2 regions of the Herbaspirillum sp. C7C2 genome follow, and region 1 is predicted to be linked to the other one. Evidence: predicted binding sites of a transcription regulator. Region 1 holds the regulator's gene; the other holds the start of a gene.

Region 1 (7,220 bases):
GTGGACGATCAGGGATCTGGGATCAGGAGGCCAGCAGTTCGCGTGCGTGCTTGCGCGTGGTGGCGGTGATTTCCAGGCCACCCAGCATGCGGGCGATTTCCTCGACACGGGCCTTGGCATCCAGACCGTCGATGTCGGACAGGGTCTTGCCACCCTCGCTGCGTTTCTTGACCTGGTAATGCTGGTTGGCCTGGCTGGCGACCTGCGGCAGGTGGGTCACGCACAGTACCTGGCGTTCCTGTCCCAGGCGCTTGAGCAAGCGTCCCACCACTTCGGCCACGGCGCCGCCGATGCCGCTGTCGACTTCGTCGAAGATCAGGGTCGGCACGGTCGTGGCCGCCGAAGCGATCACCGAGATGGCCAGCGAAATACGCGCCAGCTCACCGCCCGAAGCCACCTTCGCCAGCGCACGCGGTGCCACCCCGGCATGACCGGCGACCAGGAACTCCACCTGTTCCAGGCCATACGCAGCGGGCTCGCCGACGTTGAGCGCGATCTCGAAACGACCGCCGGCCATCGACAGGTCCTGCATGGCCGCTGTGACGGCCTCACCCAGTGCAGTTGCCGCCTTGGCCCGGGCCTTGGACAATTTCTGCGCCTGAGACAGGTAGGCGGCCTGCAGCTTGTCTTCCTGGGCGCGCAGGGCGTCGAGATCGCTGGCGTCGGCCAGCTGCTTCAATTGTTCGGAGAGCTTGCGATATTCCTCGGGCAGTTCATCGGGCTGCACATGGAATTTGCGGGCGCTGGAATGAATCGCTTCCAGGCGCTCTTCCACTTCCTGCAGACGCGCCGGATCGAGCTCCACCCGCCCCAGGTAATCATTGAGCGCATACACGGCTTCCTGCAGCTGGATCTGGGCCGGCTCCAGGGCGTCAAGCACGGGCTTGAGGGCGGTATCGACATCCACCAGCTTGCCCAGCTTCTGCGTGATCGAGGACAGTTGCGAGAGGATCGGCGACTCCGATTCGGAGATCACGCCCAGCGCTTCCTGCGCACCGCCGATCAGCGCTGCCGCATGCGAGAGGCGGCTATGTTCGGTGCTGATCTCGGTCCACTCACCGGGCTTGACGGACAGTTTCTGCAGCTCCGCCACCTGCCATTCCAGGCGCTCGCGCTCCAGCAGCACATTGCGGGCATCCTGCTCGAACTGCTCGCGTTGGCGCGCCAGGGCGCGCCAGGTGCGATAGGCGGCGGCGACTTCACCTGCCTGGTCGAGCAGGCCGGCCTGGCTATCCAGCAACTGGCGCTGCGCATCGGCCTTCATCAGCGACTGGTGCGCATGCTGGCCGTGGATATCGACCAGCATTTCGCCGACCTCACGCAATTGCCCGGCGGTGGCCGCGCTGCCATTGATGTAGGCCTTGCTGCGACCGGCATTGTCGATCACCCGACGCAGCAGCACGCCGCCATGTTCGTCGGCGAACTCATGCTCTTCCAGCCAGGCCTGGACCTCGGGCGTAGCGGTGAAATCGGCGCTGACATCGGCCTTGGCCGCGCCCTCGCGCACCACGCTGGGATCGCCGCGACCGCCCAGGGCCAGCGCCAGGGCATCGATCAGGATGGATTTGCCGGCGCCGGTTTCGCCGGTGAAGACGGAAAATCCGCGCGCAAATTCGAGCTCGATGGCATCGACAATCACGAAGTCGCGGATCGTTAAGGTACGCAGCATGGTGGTCTCGCAGCGGGTTGGACGGACAGGCCTGAAGAATGGCGCAAGCCGGCATGCGCCGGCCGCGCTTATTGTAATCGGCCTTCTATCGAGGGGTATTCATTCCAGTGCAGCTTCTCGCGCAGGGTGTCGAAATAGCTCCAGCCCTGGGGATGCAGGAAGGTGATCTTGTGTGCCGAACGGCGGATCACGATACGGTCGCCATGCAGCACGCTGGTGAGCGACTGCATGTCGAAGTTGGCGCTGACCTCGCGCCCGGAAACCACCTGGATCACGATCTCGCAGGAATCCGACAGCGTGATCGGACGATTGGACAGCGAATGCGGGGAGATCGGCACCATCACGATGCCATGCAGGCTGGGGTGCAGGATGGGTCCGCCGGCCGAGAGCGCATAGGCGGTGGAGCCGGTCGGGGTGGCCACGATCAGGCCGTCGGAGCGCTGGTTGTACATGAAGCGGCCATCGACCTCGACCCGCAGCTCGACCATGCCGGAGGTGGAACCCCGCGCCACCACCACATCGTTCAGGGCCAGGGCGCGGAAGATCTCGCCGCCCTCGCGATAGACCCGCGCTTCCAGCAGCGAACGCGACTCGGCTTCGACATTGCCGTCCAGCATTTCGGCCAGAGCCGGTATCATGCGGTCTTGCGCGATGTCGGTGATGAAGCCCAGGCGTCCCTGGTTGATGCCGATCAGCGGTACGTTGTACGGTGCCAGCTGGCGCGCGATGCCCAGCATGGTACCGTCGCCGCCGACCACGATGGCCACGTCCGCGTGATGACCGATCTGCTCGGGAGTCATGCTGTCATAGCCTTGCAGGGCGATGTTCTCGGCGGTTTCGGTCTCGAAGACCACGGTGTGGCCGTGCGACTCCAGGAACACGGCGATGTCCGACAAGATCTGCGCGATGCCGACGGCCTGGTACTTGCCGACGATGGCGACGGTTTTGGGTACGGCTGCCTGAACGGGTAATTTGATGGGCCACATGCTGCGGATTAGACCATAATTTGAGATGACATTGTAATGAAACCAAGCGCTTCCACCCTGCCTCCCCCGCCCATCGAAGCGGTCCTGTTCGACCTCGACGACACCCTCTGGGCCATCGAACCAGTGCTGGTGCGCGCCGAAGGCCTGCTCTACGACTGGCTGCGCCAGCACGCACCTGCCGTGGCTGCCGCCCATACCGTGGCCAGCCTGCGCGAACGCCGCATGGCCCTGATGCAGACCGATCCGATCTACCGCATCGACCTCTGGAAGCTGCGCCACACCGCCTTGACCGATGTCTTCCGCGAACATGACGTGGACCTGGCCCTGGTCGATCCCGCCATGGCCCTGTTCTCCGAAGCGCGCAGCACGGTCGCGCTGTTCGACGATGTGGAACCGGCACTGCTGCGCCTGAAAGACAAACTGACGCTGGGCTCGGTCTCCAATGGCTTCGCCGACCTCGAACGCATCGGCCTGGCCGGGCACTTCGGCGTCTCCATCGCAGCCCACCGCTTCGGTCGCGCCAAGCCCGATCCGGCGATCTTCCACGCCGCCTGCGAAGCGCTACAGGTGGCGCCGGGCGCTACGGTCTATGTCGGCGACGATCCCCTGCTGGATGTGCAGGGTGCGCAACAGGCCGGCCTGCGCGCGGTGTGGATGAACCGCTTTGCGCGAACGCTGCCCGATGGCATCTGCCCCGATGCCATCTGTCGCGATCTGCACGAGCTGCACGACTGGCTGGCGGCTCAGGCCTGAAGTGCCGGCTGGCGCCAATTCACATCCGCCGTCACGTAGCTGTCACTCTTTGCATCATAAGCCGCTAGAATATGCACCATGCAACTCGATAACCGCGCCCGCACACTCCTGAAGGCACTGGTCGAACGGTACATCGCCGACGGCCAGCCGGTGGGCTCGCGCGCCCTGTCGAAACTGTCCGGCCTGGAACTGTCACCAGCGACCATCCGCAACATCATGGCCGACCTGGAAGAGATGGGCTTCGTCGCCAGCCCGCACACCTCGGCCGGACGGGTGCCGACCCCGCGCGGCTACCGCATGTTCGTCGATACCCTCCTGACAGTCGAGGCGATCGACGAAAGCGCCCTGGAAGGCCGCTTGCAGGCTCGCCTGCAGCACAATACCTCGCCCCAGAAGATCATCACCAACGCCGCCCAGGTGCTGTCGTCGCTGTCGCAGTTCGCCGGGGTGGTGATGACGCCCAAGCGCGAATCGGCGTTCCAGCAGATCGAATTCCTGCGGCTGTCGGAAAAGCGCATCCTGCTGGTGATCGTGGACCAGGGTGGCGATGTGCAGAACCGCATGCTGCTCACCGAGGTTGATTACACCCCCAGCCAGCTGACCCAGGCCGCCAACTACATCAACCAGCATTACGCCGGCCAGTCCTTCGACCAGGTGCGGCTGCGCCTGCAGGGCGAGCTGCGCCAGTTGCGCGACGACATGACCGTGCTCATGCAGGCCGCCGTGGAAGCCGGCAGCGACGCCATGAGCGAGGAAGCCGACAACAACGTGGTCATCTCCGGCGAGCGTAACCTGCTGTCGGTGAGCGACCTGTCCTCCAACATGAATTCCCTGCGCCGCCTGTTCGACATGTTCGAGCAGAAGACCGGCCTGCTGCAGTTGCTGGATGTGTCCAGCAAGGCCACGGGCGTGCAGATCTTCATCGGCGGCGAATCGCAACTGGTACCGATGGACGACATGAGCATCGTCACCGCCCCCTACGAAGTCAACGGGCGCATCGTCGGTACCCTGGGCGTGATCGGCCCCACCCGCATGGCCTACGAACGGGTCATCCCCATCGTCGACATCACCGCCAAGCTGCTCTCCAGCGCGCTAAGCCAGCACTGAAGACGGATACGGCTTCCGCCGACGGAGCCAACGAAAAAGCCACGTGGGACATCACGTGGCTTTTTCATTGTCTTTGCAAAGGATTGCCTGCGTAAATATCCGCAAGCAAGGCCCCTGGTTTATTTCTTCAGCTTCTTGCAGTTCTTGCAATGTCCGTACAACGCCAAGGCATGGTCGGCGATTTCGAAACCGTGTTCCTGGGCGATCTTGATCTGGCGCTTCTCGATCTCGGCATCGAAGAATTCCTCGACCTTGCCGCAGTCCAGGCAGACCAAGTGGTCGTGGTGCGAACCTTCGTTCAATTCGAAGACCGCCTTGCCGGTCTCGAAGTGGTTGCGTTGGAGCAGGCCTGCCTGCTCGAACTGCGTCAGCACGCGGTAGACGGTGGCCAGGCCCACGTCAAGATTGTCGGAGAGCAACTGTTTGTAGACGTCTTCGGCGCTCAGGTGGCGCACGGAGGTGTTCTGGAAGATTTCCAGGATCTTCAGGCGTGGCAGGGTGGCCTTCAGGCCGCTGGCCTTCAGTTCGGATGGATTGTTCGGCATGGTAGAGTGGGTTCCCGGTTTTTACTGGTCTCAAACAGGCGCGCTGGTCCGCTGGGAGGGCCTGGGGACCGCTCCGGCCGGGCTGGTGGGGCAGCCTTTTGCGTCCGGAACGCACTCATGCCTATTTAAGAAGTAAGTTCTAGCTTATCATATAGCGCTTTAGGCTCATGGCTCAACCCGGTTGAAAACTTTATGCGCATGCTTTCCCGAATGAAGTCCCGTCATCAAACCGCCGCAATCGGCGTCGTCGCGGTCCTGGCCCTGCTGGCGGGCTGTTCCTCGACCAAGTCGCCCGAGCAGGCGGCCCCGACCGACACCTCGGGCGTGAAGGTAACCGGCAAGAGCAACAGCCTGTTCGGCTTCCTCAAGCCCTACCGCATCGACATCCAGCAAGGCAATTTCGTCTCCAAGGAAATGGTGGCCCAGCTGCGCCCCGGCCTGACCCGCGACCAGGTGCGCTTCGTGCTGGGCACCCCGCTGCTGACCGACATGTTCCACGCCAATCGCTGGGATTACGATTTCCGCCTGGCCAAGGGCAATGGCGAAATCATGACCAGCCGGGTCTCGGTCTTCTTCAAGGATGACCTGCTGGATCACGTCGAAGGCGGCGAGAACCTGCCCACCGAGAGCGAATACCTGACCCTGATCACCGACTCCAAGGTCGGCGCCAAGGCCAGTTTCGGCGCCGACAAGGACAAGGCCGACAGCGAAGTCAAGCCGGCCTCTCCCGTGGCGCCCTCCTCGGCCACTGGCAAGTAAGCAATACCCGTCTCCCGTCATCCGTCATTCCGAGTTTCCCATGACAGTATTGAATATCGCAGTCGCCGGCGCCTCCGGGCGCATGGGCCGCATGCTGATCGAAGCCATCCTCAACGCCGACGACCTCAAGCTCTCCGGCGCCCTTGACACCCCCAGCGCACCGGCCATCGGCACTGATGCCGGCCTGTTCCTGGGCAAGACCACCGGCGTGCTCATCGAATCCGACCTGGCCCGTGGCCTGGCCGGTGCCGACGTGCTGATCGATTTCACCCGTCCTGAAGGCACGCTGAAGCACCTGGAGTTCTGCGCTGCGCATGGCGTGAAGGTCGTCATCGGCACCACCGGCTTCGACGCCGAGGGCAAGGCCGCCATCGCCGAATTCGCCAGCAAGACCGCCGTCATGGCCGCTCCCAACATGAGCGTGGGCGTCAACGTGACCCTCAAGCTGCTGGAACTGGCCGCCAAGAACTTCTCGCACGGCTACGACATCGAGATCATCGAAGCACACCATCGCCACAAGGTCGACGCCCCCTCCGGCACCGCCCTGAAGATGGGTGAAGTCATCGCCGACGCGCTGGGCAAGAATCTCGACGACGTCGCCGTCTATGCCCGCGAAGGCGTCACCGGCGAGCGCGATCCGTCCTCCATCGGTTTTGCCACCGTGCGCGGCGGCGACATCATCGGCGACCACACCGTGCTGTTCGCCGGCATCGGCGAACGTATCGAGATTTCGCACAAGTCGTCCAGCCGCGTCTCATACGCCATGGGCAGCCTGCGTGCCGCGCGCTTCCTGGCCGGCAAGCAGAGCGGTCTGTACGACATGCAGGACGTGCTGGGCTTCAAGTAAGCCTGGCCCGGAACCACAGGAAATGCCCGACGCTGCCGCGCCCCACCAGGTCCGGCAGCGAATTTTTTTGGGGCAGGCCGCTCCAAGCGACAGCCCCCCTTGATTGCTTCCGATTGACCCATTGCCGCGCTGGCGCGGCGCTTTCCCGAAAGAACGCAATATGGAACCGAACGTTGGATTTGCCCACTACTGGGCGCAAGGCGATGCCGTTTCCCACTCCGTCGCCTATCTGCTGCTGATCATGTCGATCGCCAGCTGGTACTACATCCTCTCCAAGGCCTGGGCCGCCTGGCGCATCCGCCGTGGCAGCAACGCGCTGGAACAGTTCTGGCAGGCTCCCACCCTGGCCGACGCCACCGGTGCCATGCAGCGCCTCGACAGCGAGCAGATCTACAGCCCCATGGCCGAGCGCGCCGCCGAAGCCGCCGACATCGGTACCCGCCAGCAAGGCACGCCCTCGCTGAATGCCGCCACCGACCCCGGCGAACTGATCACCCGCACCCTGCGACGCGAAATCAACCGCGTCTCGGCCCGGCTGGAACGCGGCCTGACCC
Region 2 (7,220 bases), 260 kb from region 1:
CGGCATGGCGCTTTCGCCGCTGGTGCTAGAGCAGGGCGGTAAGCCCGGTGATGCGCTGGTACGCGACTGGCCCGCGCCTTCGCTGGGCATCGACCGCCATCGCGGTTACGCGGTGCAATGGTATGCACTGGCCGCCATGGCGCTGATTTTTTTCATCGTGACAGGATACAAACGTGGTCGTCATGACAAAGCCTGAAGTCCCTGCCAAGCCGGCGTCCCTGGAAGATGCGCGCCGTCGCCGCCTCGGTCGCTGGAAGATGCTGGCCATCGTGGCGGTCTGTGCTGCGCCGCTGATCGCCTCCTATTTCACCTACTACGTGGTCAAGCCGCAGAGCCGCAACAACTACGGCGCCTTGATCGACCCGCGCCAGTATCCGATTCCGGACCTGGGCAGCAGCGCCATCGATGGTAGCCCCGCCAGGCTTGAGGATTACAAGGGCAAGTGGGTGATGTTGCAGGTGGATCGCGGCGAATGCGGCGCGCCCTGCCAGCAGAAACTGCTGACCATGCGCCAGCTGCGGCTGATGCAGGGCAAGGAGATGGAGCGCGTCGAACGCGTCTGGCTGGTGACCGATCGTGCACCCATCCAGACCCTGCTCCTGCGCGAATACGACGGAACCGATATCCTTCGGGTTGACGCCGGCAAATTGCAGTCCTGGTTGCCGGTCGATGCCGGTACCTCGGTCGAAGACCACATCTACCTGATCGACCCGCTGGGCAATCTGATGATGCGCTTCCCCAAGGACCCCGATCCCGGCAAGATGAAGAAGGACATTTCCAAGCTGCTGCGCGCTTCGGCCATCGGGTGATGCCCGGGCCGGCACGCATGCTGACGCAAGTTTGAATCAAGATGAATGCAACGACGCTGATACAACTGGGCCTGACCGGGCTCGTGGTCGCCCTGATCCCCCTGGCGCTGGTTTCGCGCGCACAGGGCGTGGCCAACAAATACCGCAAGCTGGTGTGGGTGACGCTGTTCTTTACCTTCGACCTGATCATGTTCGGCGCCTTCACGCGCCTGACCGATTCCGGCCTCGGTTGCCCCGACTGGCCGGGTTGCTACAGCCACGCCAATCCGCTGCTAGCGCATGAACACATCAATGCCGCCCAGGAAGCCATGCCCTTCGGCCCGGTCACCTGGGCCAAGGCCTGGATCGAGATGATCCACCGTTATTTCGCCATGGCGGTGGGCTTCCTGATCATCGTGCTGATGGTGACGGCGTGGCGGCGCTGGATCAGATCGGGCAGGACCGAGCTGCAGTTCCGTCCCTGGTTCCCCACGGCCCTGCTGGGCTTCGTCTGCCTGCAGGGGGCCTTCGGTGCCTGGACCGTAACCATGAAGCTGCAACCCGTCATCGTCACGATTCATCTGCTGCTGGGCCTGACATTGCTGGCCATGCTGGCCTGGCTGGGCGCGCGGCAGGAGACCCATGTACCGGTTTCTGCGGCCGGGCGCGCCTTGATCGTGCCAGCCACCATCGGCGCCGCCCTGCTGGCGCTGCAGATCGCGCTGGGGGGCTGGGTCAGTACCAACTATGCAGCGCTGGCCTGTTCCGATTTCCCGCTTTGCAACGGCCAGCTGGTGCCGCAGATGGACTTCGAGCACGGTTTCACCCTGTGGCGCCACCTGGGCATGACCTCGGCTGGCGACTACCTGCCGGTCGAAGCGCTGACCGCAATCCACTGGGTGCACCGCAGTTTTGCCTTTGTCGTGATCTTGTATGTTGTATGGCTGGCACACCGCGCCCTGCGTGACGAGGGCTTGCGCAAGACCGCCCGCTGGATGCTGATCGTGCTGGGTTTGCAGCTCTGTACCGGTCTGGCAACCATCTATCTGAACTGGCCGCTGGCTATTGCCGTGGTCCATAACGGCGGGGCGGCGCTGCTGGTCATCCTCATGGTCATGTTAAACTACAAGGTCCGTTACGCACCCTCCGGCCTGGCCGTCGCTGCTCCACCAGCATCCGCCCGGCCCGTCACGCCATGACCACACTGACCGCCCAACCCAACCGCATCGCCCAGTACTGGGCACTGACCAAGCCGCGTGTGACGCAGCTGGCCGTGTTCTGTGCCGTGATCGGCATGTTCCTCTCCACGCCTGATCTGCCGGATTGGCACAAGGTCATCTTCGGCACGGTTGGCATCTGGCTCCTGGCCGGGGCCGCCTTCGCCATCAATTGCCTGGTCGAGCGCGAGATCGATTCGCGCATGGCCCGCACCGCCCGCCGACCACTGGCGCGCGGCGAAATCACGGTGCCGCAGACGCTGGTGTTCTCGGGCGTACTCGGCGGCCTGGGCATGTGGGTGCTGTACAACCTGGTCAATCCGCTGACCATGTGGCTGACCTTCGCCACCTTCGTCGGCTACGCCATCATCTACACCATCATCCTCAAGCCCGCCACCTCGCAGAACATCGTCATCGGCGGCCTGGCTGGCGCCATGCCACCCGCCCTGGGCTGGGCTGCGATCGCCAACGACGTGCCGATGCAGGCCTGGGTGCTGGTGATGATCATCTTCATCTGGACGCCACCACACTTCTGGGCGCTGGCCATGTACCGCCGTGACGACTACGCCAAGTCCGGCCTGCCCATGTTGCCCATCACGCACGGTATGGATGTGACCAAGTTGCACATCCTGATGTACACCATCGCGCTCTTCGCCGTGAGCCTGCTGCCCTTTGCCATTGGCATGAGCGGCCTGATCTATCTGGCCACGGCGGTCGTGCTGGGCGCGATCTTCTTCTGGTATTCCTGGCAGATCTATCGCCGCTACACCGACCTGATCGCGCGCAAGGCCTTCGCCTATTCCATCGTCTACCTGTCCATCCTGTTCGCGGTACTGCTGGTGGATCACTATTTCCTGTTCCGCGGTTTCTAAGCCCATGAAAAGATTTTTCTCGGCGCTGCTGCTGGCCGGCTGCGCAACGCTGCTGGCGGCCTGTGGCCCGTCCAAGCCTGAGCTGAAGTTCAACAATACCGATGTCACCGGCCTGGACTACGCCAAGGACTTCGCCTTGACCGACCACAACGGCAAGCCGCGCACCCTGGCCGATTTCAAGGGCAAGGTGGTGGTCATGTTCTTCGGCTACACCCAATGCCCGGACGTCTGCCCGACCACCATGATCGAGATGGCCAATGTCATGAAGGAACTGGGGCCGGATGCGGACAAGGTGCAAGTGCTCTTTGTCACCGTCGATCCCGAGCGCGATACGCAGGAAGTGCTGTCGCAATACGTGCCAGCCTTCGACAAGCGTTTCCTGGGCCTGCGCGGTGACCTGCCGCAGACCGAGAAGGTCGCCAAGGAATTCAAGGTGTTCTACCAGAAGGTACCTGGCAAGCAGCCCGGCAGCTACACCATGGACCACACGGCCGGCAGCTATGTGTTCGATACCCAGGGCCACATCCGCCTGTTCGTCAAGCACGGCCAGGGACCGCAGACCCTGACGCATGACATCAAGCTGCTGTTGAACTGAGCCGGAGAGCTCATCCATAGATGGAAAAAAGAAAGGCGCCCGAGGGCGCCTTTCTTGTTGCTGCGATGCGGATCAGCCGGATCAGGAATAGGCCTGCAGCGCCGTCTTCATCTTCTTCAATGCGACCGCTTCGATCTGGCGAATACGCTCGGCAGACACACCGAACTCATCAGCCAGCTCATGCAGGGTGGCACCGGAACCATCGTCATTGGCCAGCCAGCGGGCTTCGACGATACGGCGCGAGCGGTCATCCAGTTTGGACAGTGCGGCTTCCAGGCCTTCCGATTGCAGGCGATCGTACTGCTTGGCCTCGATGACACGGGTCGGCTCCGAATTGTCGGAAGACAGGTAGGCGATGGGTGCGAACTTGTCATCTTCATCATCGGTGGGCGACTCCAGGGCGATATCGCGACCGGACAGACGGGTTTCCATCTCGATCACTTCCTCGCGCTTGACGTCCAGGGTCTTGGCCAGCGCCTCGACCTGTGCCGGGGTCATCGCGTCCAGACCTTCCTTGTGGCTGCGCAGGTTGAAGAACAGCTTGCGCTGGGCCTTGGTGGTAGCAACCTTCACCAGACGCCAGTTCTTCAGGATGTACTCGTGGATCTCGGCCTTGATCCAGTGCATGGCGTAGGACACCAGACGCACGTTCTGCGCCGGGTCGAAACGCTTGACCGCCTTCATCAGGCCGATGTTGCCTTCCTGGATCAGGTCGGCGTGCGGTAGGCCATAGCCGAGATAACCACGGGCGATCGAGACGACCAGGCGCAGGTGCGACAACACCATCTTCTGGGCGGCACCCAGGTCATTCTTTTCGCGCAGGTCGCGGGCCAGCTTGATCTCTTCCTCGTGGGTCAACATGGGCAGGCGGTTCACTGCGGAAATATACGCGTCGATATTGCCCAGGCTGCCGGAAAAACCAAGCGCGAGTGCATTGGACTCGGCAGGCATGAGTGCAGTTTGTGCAGACGCAGTTTTCATGGATTCTCCTCGTTCCTAGCGGAAACAGTATGAAGCGGTAAGCTTTGGGGCCGGCGCCGGTGGCTTGGCGCGGCAGATGCGCAGCGGGCGCATCGTCTCGGTTTGTTGCAGTGCTCACATAAAACTGGAGCAATTCGATAAGGTATTCTAGCACTCGTCACCCCAGAGTGCTAATAGCATGATTGGGAAGCGTTGATAGCCGAAGACTATTGCCGATCAATCTCTCATTGCATTATTTCCCCTTCATATTAGTCGCCTTTGGGCGACAAAAGTTGCGATGCGGGTCAAAAGCAGGCGAGAAACTTGTAACAATTTTTGCAGCGCGCCACGGGGCTGGGAAGAGGCAGACGCCAGGGCAGAAAAGGGAGCACAGACAGAAGTGCCGCTTTGCCGGCAGGGACCGGCGACCACCCTTGGGAAGACGTACGAGACTTGGAATTATTGCAGGGCGAGGAGTTCCACCGGTGTTTCCGATGCCAGAAAAACCGAAGCCCGCTACTGCGGGCTTCGATCTGGAGGCGCCAGGAACAGCCTCAGGCCTTGCGGGCCAGCTGCCGATGCACCGACAGCATTGCCCCGAACAGGCCCAGCAGGGCGCTCACGGCCAGCAACAGGGCGATGGCCATGGGGCTGGGCAGGGCCAGCTGGAATTCCGACGCATACAGGTGCGCAAAGTCGAGGATGGCCGCATTGAGCGGTTGCTGTGCCGCCACCACCAGCCCCAGCGCCACCAGTCCCGCGCATCCGCCCAGCAGCGCGCCGGTGTAATAGAAGGGCCGGTAGATGAAGGAATTGGTCGCCCCGAACAGGCGCGACACCTCGATCTCGTCGCGCTGCGTCATCACCTGCAGGCGGATCGTATTGAACACCACCGCCACCACCACCGCACCCAGCGTAATGCCGAGGAACAGCAGCACCAGCCGCAGGATGCGCAGCAACGCCGCCAGCCGCTTGACCCATTCCGAGTCGATCTGCACCGTATCCACGCCGGCCTGCTTCTTCAGTTGCTGCGCGATGTCATCGACGCGGCCGGCATTCATGGCGTTCTCGAAGCCTGGCAGGCGCACCACGAAGCTGTCCGGCAGCGGATTGCTGCCCAGGGTATTGAGCACATCGGCCAGGCCGGTCTTGCTCTTCAAGGCATCGAAGGCCTTCTCGCGCGGGATGAACTCGACCTTGCCGTTGGTATTGCCGTCCTTCAACACCTGGTTGATGGTCTTGCCCACCGCCAGCGCAGCATCGCGGCTGGCCTCGGGTTTCATGAAGATGCTGATTTCCGGCTCCACCGACATCTGGTCCGAGATCGGGCGCACGTTTTCCAGCGCCGAGAGGCCCGCAAAGGGCAGCGCCAGCGCTATCGAGACCACCAGCACGTTGAGCACGAAGTTGCCCGGCGAGTGCAGCAGGTGGCGCAAGGCGTCGGCGATGGCGGCGAAATGCTGTCTCAACCAGTTCATGGCGATACCTCCACCGGATTGGCCACGCCGTTGTGCCAGCCATCGACGATGCGGCCGCGGTCCAGGTAGACGATGCGGTCGGCACCGGTCAGGAATTGCTCATCATGGGTCGAGATCAGGCAGGTCACGCCCACGCCATGGAAGGATTTCAGGGCCGCCAGCACCTTGTTGGCATTGGCGCGGTCCAGGTTGGCCGTCGGTTCGTCGGCCAGGATGATCTGCGGACGGTTGACGATGGCCCGTGCAATGGCCACCCGCTGCTGCTCGCCACCGGACAGTTCCAGCGGTTCGCACATGGCCTTGCTCAGCAGGTCCACCTTGTCCAGCGCGGCGCGGGCGCGCTTTTCGGCGTCCTGGCGCGAGGAACCGGTGACGATCAGCGGCAGCATCACGTTGGCCAGCAGGTTGCGGTCCAGCAGCAGCTTCTGCTGCTGGAAGATCAGCCCCAGATTGCGGCGCAGGTAGGGCAGGCCGGAAGCCTTGATGCCACCGATGTCGGTGCCGTTGACGCTCAGCTTGCCCGCCGTGGGGCGCTCGATGGCCGCGATCATCTTCAGCAGCGTCGATTTTCCGGCGCCCGAAGGGCCGGCCAGGAAGATCAATTCGCCCTTCTTTACCGACAGCGTGATGTCGCGCAGGGCGTAGACCTCGCGCGCGTATTGCTTGGAAACCCGGGTAAATTCAATCATCAGTTCAGCTCAGGAGGGCATCGACGAATTCGGTGGCGTTGAATGGTTGCAGGTCTTCGATCTTTTCGCCCACACCGATGAAATACAGCGGCACCGGGCGGGTCTTGGCGATGGCGGCCAGGATACCGCCCTTGGCGGTGCCGTCCAGCTTGGTCACCACCAGGCCGGTCAGCCCCAGCGCATCATCGAAGGCCTTGACCTGGGCCAGCGCATTCTGGCCGGTGTTGCCGTCGATGACCAGCAGCACTTCATGGGGGGCCGAGCTCATCGCCTTGGCAATGACCCGCTTGATCTTCTTGAGTTCATCCATCAGGTGCAATTGCGTGGGCAGGCGGCCGGCGGTATCGACCATCACCACATGCGTACCGCGCGCCTGCGCCGAATGCACCGAGTCATAGGCCACCGCAGCCGGATCACCGGATTCCTGCGCGATCACCTGCACATTGTTGCGCTCGCCCCAGATAGCCAGCTGCTCGCGGGCGGCGGCGCGGAAGGTGTCGCCGGCGGCCAGCAGCACTGACTGCCCATGGGCCTGCAGGTGCAAGGCCAGCTTGCCGATGGTAGTGGTCTTGCCGGCACCGTTGACGCCGGCGATCATCATCACCAGCGGCTTCTCGCGGC

What was found. The regulator HrcA, encoded in region 1, represses chaperone genes, less so after heat shock. The targets are predictions, from matches to a motif close to TTAGCACTCNNNNNNNNNGAGTGCTAA.
Region 2: rpoH (RNA polymerase sigma factor RpoH) is a predicted target of HrcA. The motif match lies at 4,601-4,627, and genes of this name have one in related genera.

Annotation. Positions count from the first base shown of each region.
Region 1 is NZ_JABXGI010000001.1:291,384-298,603, reverse strand. It holds gene recN (DNA repair protein RecN) at 23-1,669, opposite strand; gene HWE04_RS01410 (NAD kinase) at 1,738-2,655, opposite strand; gene HWE04_RS01405 (HAD family hydrolase) at 2,692-3,408, shown strand; gene hrcA (heat-inducible transcriptional repressor HrcA) at 3,487-4,515, shown strand; gene fur (ferric iron uptake transcriptional regulator) at 4,635-5,060, opposite strand; gene HWE04_RS01390 (outer membrane protein assembly factor BamE) at 5,271-5,819, shown strand; gene dapB (4-hydroxy-tetrahydrodipicolinate reductase) at 5,860-6,666, shown strand; gene HWE04_RS01380 (MotA/TolQ/ExbB proton channel family protein) at 6,827-7,220, shown strand, end outside.
Region 2 is NZ_JABXGI010000001.1:30,621-37,840, reverse strand. It holds gene HWE04_RS00195 (SURF1 family protein) at 1-196, shown strand, start outside; gene HWE04_RS00190 (SCO family protein) at 183-809, shown strand; gene HWE04_RS00185 (COX15/CtaA family protein) at 851-1,987, shown strand; gene cyoE (heme o synthase) at 1,984-2,877, shown strand; gene HWE04_RS00175 (SCO family protein) at 2,882-3,472, shown strand; gene rpoH (RNA polymerase sigma factor RpoH) at 3,554-4,453, opposite strand; gene HWE04_RS00165 (cell division protein FtsX) at 4,987-5,910, opposite strand; gene HWE04_RS00160 (cell division ATP-binding protein FtsE) at 5,907-6,599, opposite strand; gene ftsY (signal recognition particle-docking protein FtsY) at 6,604-7,220, opposite strand, start outside.